2 regions of the Leuconostoc kimchii IMSNU 11154 genome follow, and region 1 is predicted to be linked to the other one. Evidence: predicted binding sites of a transcription regulator. Region 1 holds the regulator's gene; the other holds the start of a gene.
What was found. The regulator Rex, encoded in region 1, represses fermentation and respiration genes when NADH is low (regulators of the CRP and FNR family bind a similar motif). The targets are predictions, from matches to a motif close to TTGTGAANTANTTCACAA.

Region 1 (6,113 bases):
CGTATTTTTTGAATGGAACACCCAAACACGATTAGTTAAATAGGCAAACAGTACCGCCCAAAGCCACGCCACGACGTAGGCAATATTATGGCCCATATGTAATTGGTTATAAAATAAAAAGAAGACAATAATATTAACAATTGTCGTTAACACACCAAATATCACATACAACAAGATGGCTTGATATTTGGTGACTAAATTTTTAAACTTCAACATAATCACTCCAATATAATCTATTAATTATATCATAATGCACTAAAAAATGCCGCCATCAGACGACATACTTAATTGAATTGTGCAATATATTGTTGATAACCAGATTCATCTACAACCCAATCTAATTCCCCAATATATTCAGCATGTGGATCATGATAGGCAAATCCATGTTTAAACTTGTATAGCCCATCTTCGGGGACAAAGTCACCAACACCACCAAAATCGTATTCAATTTTACCTAGAGATAAGCCCCATTTTAACATTTCCCATTGCACAGCATATGGTCCATAGTGCTTAGCATATTGGCGATTTGATCCAGCATACATATACCAAATTTCATCCCCATAACTGAAACCAATACCACTAGCAATCACTTGACCTTCATAATGCGCCAGAAATACTTTAAATAAACCAGTTCCTTGCCACAATTCTTGCATTTTTAGAAAATAACTTATAGGCCGGTGGGTAATACCTTGTGCCGCAGCCATCATAACATAAGTATCAAAAAATGCTTCAATATCTGATTGCGTATCTCCACTCGTGACCGTTACACCATCCTTAGCAGCACGGCGGATTTGGTTACGATAGTCCCGTTTAAAGTGTGTCATCAGCTCAACTTCATTCGTAATCGGGCTTGCACCCTCACCGCGACCATCATAATATAGAACCACATTTTTTCGTGGCTGAATATTGCCATGCATATTTTTAACTGCACGATTGCGTGTCGTAAATCCTGCCTCTTGATATGCGGTATTTAAGGCATCACTGTAGGATACTTCGGGATCTAAGCGAATGAGGAAGACATTATCAGGTAATGCTTCTAATGCCTCATCAATCATGGATCGAATAAGCTGTATATTTGTCACATCACCGATTGGGCCACGTCCAGCATAGCCTAATAACTTACCCGGAACAGCCTCAACCGTTAATACAGTTAAAACAGTGTCAATTTTACCATCTGTTTCATGATAAACATAGACATGACCCCAATTAGCTTTTAACTCACCCCACAAAGGATCTTGTGTCACCTGACCTCGTGGGTCTTCACGCACAAATTTTTGATAGGCAGCAACTTTTTTTGAATCATTTAAATCTAAAATGGCCATACTTTTTATAATCCTGTCGTAATTGAACCATAGTTATCAATGAAATAAACTAATGTCTGTAGTTCATTTGTTAAATCAACGTTCTGTACACGCACACCACTTGGTACTGTGACACGTAATGGCGTGAAATTCAAAATACCCTTCACGCCAGCATCAACCAACTGATCCGTGATATCTTGCGCCACGTTTTGAGGCACTGTTAAGATAGCAATGTTGATACGTTGTGCTGTCATTTGTTCTTTTAACTCTGTCATTGCGTAAATGGGTACACCAGCCATGATTGTACCAGCACGTGTTTCATCTACATCAAATGCCGCTGAAATACGCATGTTGGAAGATTGATGAAAGTTAAAGTTCATCAAAGCTTGTCCCAAATTACCCGCACCGATTAGGGCCACGTTGATGAGGCTCCCTTGGTCCAAAACATTTGCAAAGAAATCAAGCAATGCTTTCACATCGTAACCATAGCCACGCTTACCCAAAGCACCAAAATAAGAAAAGTCTCGTCTAATTGTAGCCGCATCAAATTTAATCGCATCACTTAATTCTGCAGATGAAATACGATCTGTCCCCGCATCATTCAAAAATGTGAGGTAACGATAGTAAATAGGTAAGCGCTTTGCTGTCGCGCGTGGAATTTTTGGTTGTTGTGTCATAAGTTTCTCCAGTTTGTGATGATAAAACCTATCAACACAGGTTGACGGCATTATACATATATTAATCTATTTTTCTGTTCAGTTTGTGAACTTTTGCATAACTATTATACCATAAACATAAGCTCATCCGCAAAAGATAGTGATACATTCACAATCTAATCATCCCTTTAATAAGTCAAAGTCTAATCCTGGATCTGTATTAAGATCCAGCCCTGCAAACTTGTTTTGTTTATAATTCCAATATCCCGCTGCACCAATCATGGCAGCATTATCACCTGTATATTGGTGTGGTACTGGTATAAATTGTGTCTCTGGTATTGTTCCCAATAACGTCGACAGTTCTTGACGTAGTTGGGTGTTAGCTGCCACGCCACCTGCTAAGATAAAACTTTTTACTGGGAAATCATTTAATGCGCGTCGTGTGCGACCTATGAGTGCAGCAACAACTGCATTTTGAAAACTTGTGGCTAAATCATCATGATCAATGGTTTCGCCCTTTTGCTCTGCATGATGGACATAATTAATCACGGCACTTTTTAAGCCAGAAAAACTAAAATCATAGTTATCTTCATGTGCCATGGCAGTTGGGAACTTAATTGTTGCTTGCCCGCGATGTGCCATTTCATCAATTGTTTTACCCGCTGGATACGGTAATTTCAGTAATCGCCCAACTTTATCAAAACTTTCGCCTGCAGCATCATCACGTGTTTCACCAAGTACCGCAAAGCTATTTTCCTCATGCATTAAAACCAATTCTGTATGCCCACCAGACACCATTAACGCCAGCGCAGGATAGACGATCGGTTGATTAAAATTAGCGGCAGCAATGTGCCCAGCCAAATGATTAACCGGTATAATTGGTAGATTATGTGCCAAAGCAAAGGCTTTAGCACCCATTAATCCGACAAGCAATGAGCCAACCAGCCCTGGACCATATGTCACAGCTACGGCATCTAAATCTGTTGGCTTCACATTGGCTGTTTGTAAAGCATCATCTAATACACGTGTGATCCATTCAATATGATGTCGGCTAGCAACCTCTGGTACAATACCGCCAAATCTTTGGTGTGAATTAATTTGTGTCGCCACAGCGTTACTTAAAATAATATGGCCATCTTCAACAATAGCCACACTTGTTTCGTCTGCACTTGATTCAAATGATATAATTTTAGTCATGATATCACAACGTGAACAGAGGCATGCCCTCAGTATTCACACTTTCCTTTCCATCATTATGGCCGCATGTCCATTTTTATAGTACTTTTCTCGACGATAATACGCACTAAATCCCAATTTTTCGTACAAATGAATCGCTGCCTCATTCGATTCATCTACTTCCAACAAAAAACGTTGTGCATGAGATAACGTAAAAACCCGAGTCAAGAGTTGAAAGGCCAATCCCTGACGTTGGCTATTTGGGTGTACAGCAATACTACCAACTTCAACTTCATCGAGTATTTGCGTCACGCCTACAAAACCACCATCGGCAATAAAATAGTGGCTTCTAGGGCTTGTTAACTCATGTTCAAATAGTGATTTTGGCCAAGGAGACGGTGAAAAGGCAGCTTCGGCAATTTCAAATATCTGCTGACTATCTTCAATTGTCGCTAATTTTATGTTCAAAATGATTTACCATTGTAATTGCATCTTCATGATCACCAAAGTAGTAACCCTTCTTTACATCCGTTTTCAAAAAACCTAATCGCTGATATAAAGCCATGGCACCATGATTAGAAGCACGTGCTTCTAAACTCATTGTTGTCACACCAACGGCCCTTGAAAAAGCCGCTAATTCCTCAATCATCAACGTCCCCAGCCCATTTTTTTGCCAAATAGGCACAATCGCAATGTTCGTTATATGTATATCCTGCTTCTCACGATTATAAGCTGCGCCTGCAAAACCAATCACTTGATCGTTTCGTTGAATTACTAAATACAGGCGTAAACGCGGTCTAGATAGTTCACTCAAGAAATCACGCAATAACCATGGTGCCTTACCAGCATACACAGCTTCCTCAATATGTACTAAACTATCAATATCTTCAACAGTTGCTCGTCTCAATATAAACGAATACCCTCTAGTGTCAACTAATTTTTGTTCAAATTTTGGTAATGCCGCGGGTAATTTATGATGCCGATTAAACTTCAAAAACATAATTTTCAGGGTTATCCTCACCCGGATGTGCTGCAATCCAGTTCAACTCTGCTTGTGTCTTTCGCAAATATTGTGGATTAAAGTCAGCAATGCTTGCAATTGGCGTGGCTTTTATGCCTAAAGAAACAATACCCTGCCCGTCAGGTAAACTCTCACTTGGTGTTAATACATGAGCCTGTGTGCCAAATTTTTCTGCAATTTTTTCTGCAAAAATATCGGTATCACCCAAAAACGTCACTGTTTCGTCACGTTCGGCTAGCCAAGCAAACAAATTAATGAGGGGTTGATGCGCATCAGGAAAAACATTTTCACCGTTCTGATAAACACCTGAAAAAACATTATCATTACGCGCATTAAATAACGGCACAACTAATCCTTCATTCGACACATTTTGCGCTAAAATGGCCAAACTAGAAACGCCAACCAAGGCTATATTTAATGTATCAGCTAGCATTTTAGCCACCGTCACGCCGATTCTTAACCCAGTAAATGAGCCTGGCCCTTGCGCTACGACGATACGATCAATATCGGATAATGTCCATTGTTGTGCTGCCAACGTGGCTTGAATGGCTGGCAACAATTGAATAGAATGATTACGTGCCTCGTTAGTCGAGAAAACCCGTAGAACGTTATTATCTTCCGCCAAACTCACTGTCAGTGGCTGGTTACTTGTATCAAATGCTAGAATCTTCATAATTTATATTTTAACACAAAAACAACCACCAAACGGTGGTTGAGATAGAAGTTATTTGATTGGCTCTTGATACGGCATAATCGGTGTTGTGACACCCACATTTGTCGCAAACGTATAATGCTGACTATCTAGTTTAGCTAAATTTTGTGTTCGCCCAGTAACAATTACGCCAGCGAATGTTGCTGATTTGAGATTTTTTGCAATCAGTTTTTGACCATCCTTTGCAATGTCTATATTATCGATAACCTGTCGCCCAGACTGATCTTTTAATGCTTGTTTGAGTCCTTGATAACCGAAAAATTCATTTTGACCTGCTTTAATTCCAGTTCCTTCTGTCAATTTTCCTGTACCATCTTCACTAGCATTCAGACCAATATAAGGGGCATGCGTTGCATCTAGTTTATCACTCTTAATGCCCAGCCAATAATAATTGATCATGACATTATCAGGCATCATTTGACGAATGTCATCATAGCTGTAACGTTTATCGAATGTGATTGCCACTTCACTTAAGGAATTTGATAAATGATCTAAAGTTTTGGCCTCGTGTGTTGGCTTGCTTGGTGCTAACATTGATTTTTGATCTTTGGCAGATTGATATGCATGGGCATACTTCACATTGAAAAATAAGGGTTCTTTTTGTTGAGACTGCCGATTAGTGGCAATCACTTCTTTAGATGAACCATTTTTAGAAACAACATTTGGTGTTTGTGAAGAAGCACTTTCAATGCCATTCATATTAAATGAGATACTTTTTTCTGGGTAAGACACACGATACCCATCAATGTTTTTTTCACGGTCACTTTTCAATGTACTTTGCGTGGCTCTAGTTACTGAAAAATATTGTGATGTCGATATCATATTAGGTGAATATATCAGATCCTCAATATTAAACTGACGTTGTTGTTTTTCAGCTTCCTTTTGCATTTTATGTCCTACAAATTGATGAGTAGCATATGCGCCACCACCACCTACTACCAACGTCGCAGCACAGGCAATTGCTATGGTTTTCCACATCTTTTTACGTTTTTCTATCTTAACAATTTTTTCAAAATTAATATTGTCACTCATTTTCATACCCCATCATCATGTGTTTTAACTGCTTTCTTGTTCGATACAAATCTACTTTTATTTTGGATTCACTAACGTTATAAATCGCAGCAATAGCGTTAATTCGTTTTCGATCATCATAATGCAAAATGATCAACGCCCGTTGATAATCATTTAATTGTCCCAATGCACGTTGCAAACTACTATAATCCGCCAATATTGGTTCAACTTCGGAA
Region 2 (6,113 bases), 640 kb from region 1:
ACCATTATATGCAACAATACTTTAAACAAGAGTATATTGTACCGTCGCAATTTTTAACCATTAGTAATAATGACGTCATTGTTAAAATGTTGTCAGCAGGGATTGGTAAATCTATTGTGAGTATCCAATCATTACCCGAACATGTGCCATATAAAACTTTATCAACAGCATTTAATCGTGATTTTTATTTGATACATCATCAACATCAGCGTACTGATCTCAATGACATTATTATGGCTTTAGAAAGTATTGCTAAAAGTCTGTAAAAGAAAACATTAATATTGTATTACTGTTGAATGTTCGTGTTAAAGGGTGTTACAATGAGTAAGTCTATTAGGACAAATAAAAAAAGGGGTAGATATCTGCGCGTTAAGTGTGAAGGAGACGGAATGTGAGCCTTCAACGAAATAAAAATATCAGGTGTTTTGAATCAACGAAAACCAGTGATATTTTTATGCGATGCAGATATCACATTCACCACTATATTGTTTTGCGGTGAGCGCTCCACTCGGAGGTTCAGAACTATGGCAGTTCAAAATATTACTCATGGTGTCAAAGACACCTGGTCACTACCCAAGTTAGACATACGTCAATTTGTGGTACTTGCGTTGCTGATGGCGCTTGATATAGCGTTAGGCAAACTAACTGTGGGCACTAACGTGTTAAAAATTAGCTTTGTCTTTGTCGCCATGTCATTAATTGCAAAATGGTATGGGCCACTTTGGACAATGCTAATTGCAGCCATTCTAGATGTTGTCAATGCAACCATTATTACGCCTAGCGGTGCATTTTTTCTTGGTTTCACATTATCGGCTGTTAGTGCCGGTTTGATTTATGCGTTGTTTTATTATAATCAAGCGCATGTGAGTTGGTGGCGTATTCTAGGGGCAGTGGGATTAATAACGCTTGTTGTTAATATCGGTATGAATACATTGTGGCTGTTTATCATGTATTCACAGGTACAAACATGGCATACTTTTGTCACATTGTTATTACCACGTGCTATTAAATCGATAATCATGTACCCAATACAGGTTATTATTACCTATATTTTCTTGAACAATGCAGCCGTTAAGCAAGCGACAAAACAAATTTTTCATCGATGATGGCTAGAGGCAACTGAGGTTGCTTTTTTATTGCCATTAAAAATTAACAATGGTAGAATTAGAAAACGACTGTTTTAGGGGGAGAGTTATGTCAGCTTGGGGCGCACTAACAGATTTTTTTAAGCGATATACAAGTTTTCGTGGCACCAGCTCGCGTCGTGCATATAATTGGATGACTTGGTTTTGGGGTGTTATCTATGTGATGATCGCAGTGATCATCATTGGCGTTGCAGGCTTAGGTTCTTTTCTTGGTAAACATGGTGAAGTTGCGACTGATACGAGGCCACTATTAGGCACAATTATCTTAGTTCTTTTAATTTCACTCATGATGTCAATTATTGTGATTATACCTAATTTGGCACTGTATAGTCGACGATTGCATGATATGGGTTATTCTGGTTGGTGGCAAGTTGCACCTTTGATCATTAATGTGGTCATTACGCTGGGTATCATGTACTTTGGAAAATCAGAATCTGATTTGTCGTGGGGACCAAGTGTGATAAGTTTTGGATTCAATTTGTGGTTGTCGTTTATGCCCTCAAAAACAAATACACGCTACAGTTAAAAAGATATAAAAAACTGCTAATCATTAACGATTAGCAGTTTTTTTATGTTAATTACCTCTAATGTCACCGTGTACTAGGTGGGTGAAGATGTGTTTATCGGTCCAGGCAATATTGCGGCCCTGAAAGAAAAACGACAGTACTGTACCAAATCCCAACGCCACAAAGTGATGGCTAAAAGCAAAAGCTATCAACGATAGCGCAATGGCAGCGGCAAAATTACTCATTTGTGCTTTAGAGGCATTACCATGAAAATAGTCGAAGCGTAGAATGTTAGTGAGATCATCCAAAGGATGCATAATCCAATTCACACGTTGATAAATTGAAATCGCAACACCAATGGTCCAAATCGCAAAAACGTCTATTGGTATTCGTAACCACCAAGCTATTTCATGAATACCTATACTAATAAAATAGTTTGAAAAAAGGCTCACTAAGAAGCTAAATGATAAACCGAAAATAACATTTCCTATCAAGCGCAGCCAGTTGAAACTCATGGCTAGAAACATATTGAGGAAAGCAACAGCAATAGCAGTTAGTGCTAAGAAAATGCCAATTTGAAGTCCGGTGGCATTTGCTAAGTTAGCAGCACTAGCGGTCCACGGTGCAGAGCCCATAGTTGACGCCACACTGAGACCGTTTCCAAACGAATTCAGCACGAGCGAGATCATAAAAAAGCTGATCTTTTGTTTTAAACCGAGTTGATAAAATTGCCCATCAATATAGTACATACATTTCTCCCAAATGTCATAATATTCTCATTATAACTAATATTAGGATGATATGGTTGTTTTTATGTGAAGTTTTCAAAATGATATGTTTACATTTTCACAAATAAGGCGTATATTCTTATTTGTAAAGATTATTTTGTTGAAGAAAGGAAATTATTATGAGTAAAGTAGCATTAGTAACTGGTGCAGGACAAGGAATTGGTGAGGCGATTGCGCATCGTCTAGCAAATGACGGATTTAAGCTTGCGTTGGTAGGGCGTCATGTTGAAAAAGTACAGAGAGTGGCTGATAATATTAAAGCTCAAGGTGGTGAAGCGATTGCCATTAAAGCAGATGTTGCGAAGCGTGATGAAGTCTTTGCAGCAGTAGCAGCAACGCAATCAGAATTTGGTGATTTGAATGTCATTGTGAACAACGCTGGTGTTGCACCAACGACACCAATCATGGATGTTACAGAAGATGACATGAATTGGACATGGGGCATTAATGTCAATGGTGTTGTTTGGGGGACTCAGGCAGCTACTGAAGCATTTAAAGCTTTGGGACATGGTGGCAAGATTATTAATGCCACGTCACAAGCAGGTGTTGAAGGCAACCCTAATTTAACTGTTTATGGTTCAACAAAGTTTGCTATTCGTGGGATTACACAAACAACAGCCAAAGAATTAGCCCAATTTGGTATTACAGTCAATGCTTTTGCACCAGGAATTGTCAAAACACCTATGATGTGGGATATTGCTCATGAAGTCGGTCAAAATGCTGGTAAAGATGATGACTGGGGAATGGCACAATTCTCAGATGGTATTGCACTAGATCGTTTGAGTGAACCAGAAGAAATTGCTAGTGTCGTCGGTTTCTTGGCTAGTGATGATTCAAATTATGTGACCGGCCAAACAATTATTGTTGATGGTGGTATGGTGTTCCGTTGATTACTTGACTAACGTACAACATTTATGTTGTACTAGAGGGAGTTATTTAGGATAGGCTGGTGATTATATGGATTTTTCGGAATTTAATGTTATTGACAACAAAATATTGTCACAAATAAGTGGTGGTGCATCAAAGGATATTCAATATAATCTTAAAAAATATAGGACTCTGTCTGGTATTAGCCAAGATAGATTAGCAGATTTGTTATGTGTGAGTCAGGTAGCAGTTTCAAATTATGAAACTGGCAAGAGAATTCCGGATATAGATAATTTAATTAAATTATCTAATATACTGCAAACCAGTGTACCAGAGTTAATTGCACCTCATAACGAAACGTTATAATATATCTGATCATTTAATGGTAAAATTTATTTATCAATTAGAAAAAGAGGAAGAACAATCATGCAAGATGTTAAATACAGAGAACTTTCTGAAGCTGAGTTGAGTGTTATAGCTGGGGGAAAAAGTTTCTGGAGTTGGGCATCAGATGCGTCATCTTGGTTATCTGGACCACAACAACCTAATTCGCCGCTACTAAAAAAGAAGCGTTGATGAGCAATCATCGGAATAAACATTAATGTTTATTCCGATTTTGTCATTGATAAAGCATTTAAGGAAAATATGTTAAAACATTATTTAAAATCTGAAAAGATAAAATATTTATTTTGGGGCGTTGTGACGACATTAGTCTATTTTGTGGTACGTTTTATATCAATGGGACTCCTACACCAAGCTATGTTACCTGTATTGATTGCACAAATTGTGACGGTTTTGTTTGCTTTTGTAGTCAATAAATTTTTTGTATTTTCGACTGACCAAAATCGCCATATATTGGTGCAGTTATGGCGATTTATAGCTGGTAGGCTATTCGTGGCGGGAATTGATTTTCTGTTAACCTATATTATGATTGAACGGTATAGTGGTGTTTTCATTCACTTATTGCGACTGGACACCATTAACTTTCAACTATTTCCTTTTGGATTATCGTGGGTACACCGTTGGATTTATGATAGTATATCATTGAATAGTGTGATTGCTGTGTTTTTAATTCAGATCATTGCAATTGTGGCCAATTATTTTATCTCTAAATTTATGATTTTTGATTAATAAATATACTGATGTTGGTAAAAAATATAAAGTAACCTGCATACTATAGCAAAAAATGACCCAATAAGTTAGGTTTTACCTAATTTATTGGGTCATTTTTTTGTTATTTTAATGCATGTTCGTTCAAAATTCTGTAAGCCATGGCTTCACTGAGAATGATGTCAGTAATTAATTGACCGCGCAGGGCACCGATGACAGCTTGATATTTTGATTTGCCCCGAACTAAACAAATACGTTTTGGTACTTGTAATATTTGAGAAACAGATAATCTGACAATTTTATCATCGCCTTGGTTTAAAAAGCGGCCATTAATATCATATGGTCGACCAAAAATCATACCTACAACGCTTTTAACGTTTACTGAAGGAAAAATACCATTTAAATTATTATGCCAAATAGGAATTGAGTCTAGTGAGCGAATTGTTCCGACACCTGTAATTAGAAAATCCATATGATTGGCCAGCGCTAAGGTATTTTGTAACGAGGGTTCAGAGTATAAACCGCCACGCACAATGTCATTAAGAATGTAAAGCGGTGCTGGTAATGTTAAAAATTCCCCAGAAACTTTTTTGGCTGCACGTTCTACCATGCGCATAGATCCGGCGGTGGAATTATATTTCATGTTTTCACCTAAAAATTGTGTAAATTTAACACGTTCTAAGGGTGTGCTTTTTAAGCTGTCTATCATACTGTAGATTGTTTCGCCCCAAGTTAAGCCGACAACTTTATTATTCGTTTGTAATAATTCACCAACAAACTCAGCCGCAAAATTGGATAAATGAGTTGATGTTGTGATGTTATTAATGTCATCTTGCACAACATAGAAATTAACATTAGGAAACTTATCTTGTAGAATATGCTCTAATTGTGAATTACGATGAGAGTTTTCGGTAATTTCAATCTTAACCACCCCACTTTTGACAGCTTCGTTGAGGTATTTATTGACTAAATAACGGCTAATATTATATTTTTTTGAGATATCCCCGAACGGTAATTTGTTGAGGTAATAATCTTGAGAAATTTGAGAAAGCAATGCACGATCGACCATGAAACCCTCCATATAAATATAGTTTACTCGTGTTTTATTAATTAAACAATCGTTTAATTAATTGAACGTATTTTAAAAATATTAATTTAAAAAAATCAATCTATTTTAAATATTTAAAAAAGTGAATGTTTTTTGAGATTTATTTAAAAATTAGAGATAAAAATCATTGACTTGGATTTAGCTAATTACTAGAATGAGACTTGTTAATACCTGTACATGAGTACATTCAAGCAAGCACTAAATTAGAAAAGAGGCATATTTTGATAGATATGAAAGAAGTGCTGTCAGTCCATGAGGCACACACTGGGGTTTTAGATATAGAGTCACAGTTTGATATTACAACACCATCAGCATTGAGTGAGGCTTACACGCCAGGCGTTGCGGGTTTAGCGAAATTAATTGCTAAAGATGAATCGCAAAAAAATATTTATACGATGAGTGGCAAATTAATTCCAGTGATTACTGATGGTTCAGCTGTATTAGGCTTGGGTAATATTGGTCCTGCAGCTGGGTTACCTATTGTTGAAGGTAAGGCATTGATTTATAAAAACTTTGCTAATGTGAATGCTTTACCGATGGCATTGAACCAAGTTAGTGTCGATGAATTTGTCAAGGCAGTCAAAGCTAT

Region 2: the regulator Rex is predicted to act here: its motif matches at 2,486-2,503, upstream of LKI_RS04350 ((S)-acetoin forming diacetyl reductase).

The regions. Positions count from the first base shown of each region.
Region 1 is NC_014136.1:1,413,374-1,419,486, reverse strand. Features, by position in the region: gene LKI_RS07725 (GtrA family protein) at 1-216, opposite strand, end outside; gene LKI_RS07720 (lipid II:glycine glycyltransferase FemX) at 285-1,322, opposite strand; gene LKI_RS07715 (redox-sensing transcriptional repressor Rex) at 1,328-1,978, opposite strand; gene tsaD (tRNA (adenosine(37)-N6)-threonylcarbamoyltransferase complex transferase subunit TsaD) at 2,138-3,154, opposite strand; gene rimI (ribosomal protein S18-alanine N-acetyltransferase) at 3,191-3,601, opposite strand; gene rimI (ribosomal protein S18-alanine N-acetyltransferase) at 3,576-4,133, opposite strand; gene tsaB (tRNA (adenosine(37)-N6)-threonylcarbamoyltransferase complex dimerization subunit type 1 TsaB) at 4,117-4,827, opposite strand; gene LKI_RS07690 (anti sigma factor C-terminal domain-containing protein) at 4,879-5,898, opposite strand; gene LKI_RS07685 (RNA polymerase sigma factor) at 5,891-6,113, opposite strand, start outside.
Region 2 is NC_014136.1:772,963-779,075, forward strand. Features, by position in the region: gene LKI_RS04330 (LysR family transcriptional regulator) at 1-266, shown strand, start outside; THF riboswitch at 349-482, shown strand; gene LKI_RS04335 (folate family ECF transporter S component) at 525-1,106, shown strand; gene LKI_RS04340 (DUF805 domain-containing protein) at 1,195-1,671, shown strand; gene LKI_RS04345 (DUF6198 family protein) at 1,720-2,400, opposite strand; gene LKI_RS04350 ((S)-acetoin forming diacetyl reductase) at 2,559-3,329, shown strand; gene LKI_RS04355 (helix-turn-helix domain-containing protein) at 3,397-3,672, shown strand; gene LKI_RS10890 (lactococcin family bacteriocin) at 3,733-3,882, shown strand; gene LKI_RS04360 (GtrA family protein) at 3,952-4,437, shown strand; gene LKI_RS04365 (sugar-binding transcriptional regulator) at 4,541-5,485, opposite strand; gene LKI_RS04370 (NAD(P)-dependent malic enzyme) at 5,746-6,113, shown strand, end outside.